Regions from separate parts of the Paenibacillus glucanolyticus genome, predicted to be linked through region 1. Evidence: riboswitches for the same ligand, from Rfam matches in the RefSeq annotation. Region 1 holds a riboswitch; the other holds the start of a gene.
The links. Region 1 has a riboswitch for S-adenosylmethionine ahead of metA (homoserine O-succinyltransferase). Riboswitches for the same ligand answer to the same signal wherever they lie in the genome.

Region 1 (3,130 bases):
GGATTCGCTTTCGCCGGGAAGAGCCCGGGAAGGCAAAAGTCGGTTAATAGGCATTAACGAAATCAGGACGGAATCTCCTATGAGCAAGGAGGTCCGTCCTAATTATATGAATCCTATATATCATATCCAGTCTTTTTTGCGGAACAAATAGAACATGAGAGCGCCGGCAAATACCATGATGCCGATAACAACATAATACGAATATTTCCAATGAAGTTCAGGCATATAGTCAAAGTTCATACCATAAATGCCCGTAATCAGCGTTAGTGGAATGAAGATGGTTGTAATGGCCGTGAACACACGCATAATTTCATTCGCCCGATTGGCGATACTGGATTGGTAAGCCTCGCGAAGGTTACCCATGAGATCCCGATAGGTCTCAAACGTTTCTGAAATTTTAACGGCATTCTCATAGATGTCACTGAAATATTTCTGCAGTTGGTCATCGATTAGCCGGAGATCCTTTTTGTTCAAGGTGTTGATAACTTCCTTCTGAGGTCCAAGGACTTTTTTCAGCCACAGAATTTCACTGCGCAGGCCGATGATTTCACTGAGATGAGATTTCTTGGTATGCATGAGAATGTCTTCCTCCAGCTTCTCGATCCGTGCTTCAATGCGGTCCCCGACAGAGAAATAATTGTCTGTGACGAGGTCGATCAGCAGATAGAGGAAACGGTCAGGCGTGCTAACCTCATCCTCCCAAAGAAGCGGCTTCACCGAACGGAGTTCATGAATCTTCTGCTTGGTTACCGTAATAATAAAATGTCTGCCCAGGAAAACGTTTAATGCCCGAAGAAAAATTTCCTCGTCGTCAAACCGGATGCTGTTCACGACGATAAAATAATGGTTCTCATATATTTCGATTTTGGGACGCTGTTCCTCTTCACTGAGACAGTCCTCAACTGCAAGATCATGCAGGGAGAAGAGGGGCTGCAGCTCGGCTAAATCATCCACGTCTGCATCCAGCCAGTAGAAGCCGCTGGCCGGAGCTGTCAGCGTCATTTCGATGTCTTCAACAGGGGTAAATACACCCGAATCGACCAACCGGATTTTCATCTGATATCACTCCTTTGTCAATTACAAGCTGCTTGGTTAAGCAGTAAAGGCACAGGATATCAGCTAACCGGCGTACAGGCATAATCTAAGGAAGGGATGAATACGATAAAAGCGCATGAAAAATAACGCTGCCCTCTGCCGGTAAGCTGATCTTAATCCTATGCGGTTGTGCGTCTTGTGCATCCACTTTCTGGCTCGGGTCACCGTCCATCTTCCATGTCACCTCTTTCATACTCGGTTTCAAACAGCACTTGTCTAGTATAACGCCGGGTGTGGGACCTTTCAAGTTGAAATCCGGCGTATGCAAGACCCTAGTACAGGGTATGGGAGCCCACGGTGAAGTGTGACGGATTAAACGAAAAGGTTCTTGACGAACAATTGCGGATGATTTAAAGTAAATATCAATTACGAACCATGTTTGAAGACAATTGAATAAAGCGAAATCTTATCAAGAGCAGGTGGAGGGACTAGCCCTATGAAACCCGGCAACCGGCGGCAACATCGCACGGTGCTAATTCTTGCAGGAGATACGACGATTCTTATGAGCCGCGTATAGCCTGACAGATGAGAGAGGCGCATTGTGATACGTATATGATGACCTTTCTCTACTTGAGAAAGGTCATTCTTGCGTTTATACAGTCTAACGCTCTTTCTCACAGCTTAAATGGATGTATCATTTCACAATTTGAAGGAGTGAGCCCTTATGCCAATTAAAATTCCGGATGCCTTGCCGGCAAAGGAAGTTCTGGCTGGAGAAAACATTTTTGTAATGGATGAAAGCCATGCCTTTCACCAGGATATCCGCCCATTGCGGATAGCTATTCTGAATTTGATGCCTACCAAGGAAACCACGGAGACGCAATTGCTACGATTGATCGGTAACTCCCCTCTTCAGGTGGACGTTGTGCTTCTTCATCCCAGCTCCCACGTTTCGAAGAACACGTCGGCAGAGCATCTTGAATCCTTTTACAAAACCTTTGAGGAAGTGAAGAACCGCCGTTTTGACGGCATGATCATTACAGGAGCCCCGGTGGAGCAGTTGGAATTTGAAGAAGTAAATTACTGGAATGAGCTCACCGAGATTTTTGAATGGAGCAAGACGCATGTGACTTCCACGCTGCACATCTGCTGGGCGTCTCAGGCAGGGCTTTATTATCATTACGGTGTGCCCAAGTACAGCCTGGAGGAAAAATGCTTTGGCGTATTCCCTCATACGATTAATGAGGCGTGTACCAAGCTTCTTCGCGGCTTTGACGAATTGTTCTTTGTTCCGCACTCCCGTCATACGGAATTTCGGCGCGAGGACATTACAGGGATTGACGATCTGGTCATCCTGTCTGAGTCGGAGGAAGCAGGAATCTACTTGGTTTCAAGCCGGGACGGAAAACAGATTTTTGCCACAGGACATTCCGAGTATGATGCAGACTCTCTGAAGTGGGAATATGACCGCGATGCTGCCAAAGGATTGGACATTGCCCTGCCGCGCAATTATTACCCGAATGATGATCCAACCAGAACGCCTCCATCCATATGGCGTGCGCATGCAAATTTATTATTTACTAATTGGCTCAATTACTATGTATATCAAGAAACGCCATACGATATTGGTCCGCAAATATAGCAGCGTACAGGAGGAGAGTAAGTGATGGAGAAGAAACCATTAAGTATAGAGAGCCGGCTGGCACAGATCGGATCGGTGCAGGAGCCGGTGACAGGTGCAGTTACATTTCCGATATATCAAGCGACGGCCTACCGTCATCCGAAATTAGGGCAGAGCACGGGTTTTGATTATGCCCGCACGAAAAATCCCACCCGATCGGTATTGGAGGATGCCTGCGCAGAGCTGGAATCCGGTGATGCCGGATTTGCATGCAGCTCAGGCATGGCTGCGCTGCAGACGATATTTTCCCTTTTCGGTCAGGGGGATCATCTGATTGTTTCGCTGGATCTGTATGGAGGAACGTACCGGCTGTTAGAGCGGATTATGTCCAAGTTCGGCGTAACGGCGACCTATGTGGATACGAATGACATGGATGCACTGGAGCGGTCCAGGCAGTCAAACACGAAGGCTGTG
Region 2 (3,130 bases), 420 kb from region 1:
GGTTTTCACCCGCTTCAATCCGGCAACGGATATTCATGCGGCAGCTGATATCCAGCATCATCATCTATCCTATAAACTTCCGCTGGTTATTGATCACGAATGAAACCGGGATATCCGGAGGAGCTGTCCCCGCGAGAAGATATCGTGCAGACGGTGGATGCTCGCTGGAGCGATTATTTTGGCAAATAGCAATTCATGAAAGAAGGTTAATCTGACGACGCGAGGGGGTACCGCCATGCTGCGAATGTTACTCGGGGAACAGCCCCGACACAACAATGGCTTGCTTGAGGAGGCCATCGAATCGATGGTCAAGACAACCCGGCTGCTGCAAAAGGAAATGGAGAAACATCAGGATCCAACGCATGATTTTCGCAAGCTTGAGATTTGGACCCGCGGATTGATTGTATCCCTTGATGAGCTGGAGCAGAGCTGGAATGCGGCCAAGCATTTCAGTCAGTCGGTTAAATCGGGTTATATCGATGATATGTCAATTCAGGAGCAGGGCGAGTATCAAAGGTATGTGTATTTTTACAAAAACGGATTTATTCGCGTATTCTCCATCCTTGACAAGCTGGGTACGGTGCTTAATGAGCTGTATGATCTCCACACCTCGAAGGTTAAGGCTCATTTCTCCTACTTTACGGCACTGCGGCAGTTCAAGTTTCTAAAGGCACACGGTGAGCTGGCGTCAGAGCTTGAGGCGATCAAGGAACGCTATAAAATACCGCTGAACACACTTCGGAAACGCCGCAACGCTGAGATCCACTATATGAATTCAGAGATGCAGGATGATCTGTGGCAGCGCCATCAGGGACTGTCGGATAAAATCGAGCTGGAGGATATCGACCAGCACCTCGAGGATCTTAAGCAGGGTGTAGATATGGTATGCCGAAGCTTGGCTGCCTCGTATCGATATACTAATCGGATCTGGGCGGAAAAAGGAGTGCGGGTTTAGGCACAAAATCGCCATGAAATTCCTTTTGACAAAAACCTGAAAAGAATCTATACTAACTATTGCATTCATTAAATGTTATTAAATCAGATCAAATTAATTGGAAAAATTTCATATCGATGTTTTCTTATCGAGAGAGGCGGAGGGACAGGCCCGATGAAGCCCGGCAACCGGCTCCAGCGTATATCGCGTAACGCGATGACGGATGGAGTGACATGGTGCTAATTCCTTCAAAGCTGCAGGATCATCCTATGGCTTTGACAGATGAGAAAAGGCGTTGACTTTTACGTAAAGAGAGCCCTTTTTGATTCTACAAAAAGAGGCTCTTTTATTTTGGGTAAATAGATATGAGGCTATGGAAAAAGGAGGATTATCGGATTGATTGAGCTCAAGCAATTGACGAAGCAGTACGGAAAAGCCCGAACGCTAACCACAGCCTTGTCCGAATTGGATTTGTCGATTGAAAAAGGAGAAATCTTCGGTGTGATCGGACACTCCGGCGCAGGTAAAAGTACATTGATCCGTTGTATCAATTTGTTGGAACGTCCCACCTCCGGCGAGGTGTGGGTTAACGGTAAGAATTTGACACTGCTCGGCAAGAAGCAGCTTCAAGCAGAGCGTCGCAAAATCGGGATGATCTTTCAGCACTTTAACCTGCTGTCATCCGCAACGGTTTACGATAATATTGCCTTTCCGCTGCGGCTGATCAAGACGCCGAAGGCTGAGATGGAACGCAAAGTATCCGAGCTGTTGGCCTTGGTTGGCTTGGAGGCTCACCGGGACAAGTATCCGTCCCAGCTGTCAGGAGGACAAAAGCAGAGGGTCGGCATAGCCAGAGCGTTGGCAAGCGATCCGGAGGTTCTGCTGTGTGATGAGGCCACTTCAGCGCTGGATCCGCAGACCACGGATTCGATCCTGCGCCTGCTGCTGGATATTAATAAGAAATTTCATCTCACGATTGTGTTGATCACCCATGAGATGCATGTCATCCAGAGCATATGTGATCGGGTGGCCGTTATTCATCAGGGCGGCATTGTGGAGCAGGGGCCGGTAACGGAAGTGTTCCTGAAACCTAAACATGAGGTGACGCAGGAATTCATCCGTCAAGAATTGGACAGCGGAGAAGCGCTCCGGCTGGCCATGCAGGGTCAGGCGAACAGCTCTTCCCAAGCGGTGCAAATTACGTTCCTGGGATCGAAAACGTACGATTCCATTCTATCCCATACCGTTCATGAGACAGGCGTGAATTTTGCGATTCTGCAGGGCACGATCTCCACGATCAAGGAAACACCGTATGGCCAGCTCATCGTACGCTTCGAAGGGGAAGAAAGAGCCATCGAAGAGACGATTCGGAAGCTGCTTCAACAAGGATTAGACGTGGAGGTGATTCATTAATGTTCGAGCTCGATTTTACCCAGATCGACTGGAAAGAAATCGGTACGGCAACATTGGATACCCTGCGAATGCTGGGGGCTTCGGCTTTGTTCAGCTTCATTATCGGGCTGCCGGTTGGCGTGCTGCTGTATATGGCTGCAAGATCCACATCGGGCTTGGTGCGCTTCGGATATTCGATCCTGTCGTTCATTGTGAACATCCTGCGTTCGGTTCCGTTCATCATCCTGATCGTTGCGATGATCCCGATTACGAAGTCGCTTGTGGGTGTATCGTACGGCGTCCTGGGAACCATTCCGCCGCTCGTTGTGGGGGCAGCACCGTTCTTCGCCAGACTGGTGGAGACGGCCCTGAATGAAGTGGACAAAGGTGTCATTGAAGCCGCTCATGCGATGGGCTCCTCGACAAGCCAAATCGTGTGGAGGGTGCTTCTTCCCGAGGCTCGTCCGGGTTTGCTGGCGGGCATGACCATCACGATTGTGACCCTGGTATCCTATACGGCGATGTCGGGTCAGGTCGGCGGCGGCGGTTTAGGGGATTTGGCCATCAAGTACGGCTATTACCGTTATGAGACGGAGATCATGATTCTGGCCGTTGTGTTAATGATTGTGCTGGTGCAGCTGCTGCAAATGGCAGGGGACCGCCTGGTACGGCATTTTACAAGAAAATAACGGGATTGGTAAAGCATCAAGGCAGACATTATATAGATAATACATTTTCGGAGGGAGAGTTTAAGAATGAAAAAATGGACATTGGCACTCATCAGTTTGACTTTGGTTACGGTGC

Region 2: another riboswitch for S-adenosylmethionine. It lies ahead of WDY75_RS05200 (methionine ABC transporter ATP-binding protein); the one in region 1 lies ahead of metA (homoserine O-succinyltransferase).

What each region holds. Positions count from the first base shown of each region.
Region 1 covers NZ_CP147845.1:1,513,846-1,516,975, forward strand. The annotation lists gene WDY75_RS07355 (HRDC domain-containing protein) at 1-47, shown strand, start outside; gene corA (magnesium/cobalt transporter CorA) at 121-1,056, opposite strand; SAM riboswitch class I at 1,499-1,627, shown strand; gene metA (homoserine O-succinyltransferase) at 1,760-2,677, shown strand; gene WDY75_RS07370 (PLP-dependent transferase) at 2,702-3,130, shown strand, end outside.
Region 2 covers NZ_CP147845.1:1,091,187-1,094,316, forward strand. The annotation lists partial or broken gene WDY75_RS05190 (UbiD family decarboxylase domain-containing protein) at 1-189, shown strand, start outside; gene WDY75_RS05195 (Cthe_2314 family HEPN domain-containing protein) at 236-955, shown strand; SAM riboswitch class I at 1,077-1,223, shown strand; gene WDY75_RS05200 (methionine ABC transporter ATP-binding protein) at 1,331-2,347, shown strand; gene WDY75_RS05205 (methionine ABC transporter permease) at 2,347-3,015, shown strand; gene WDY75_RS05210 (MetQ/NlpA family ABC transporter substrate-binding protein) at 3,082-3,130, shown strand, end outside.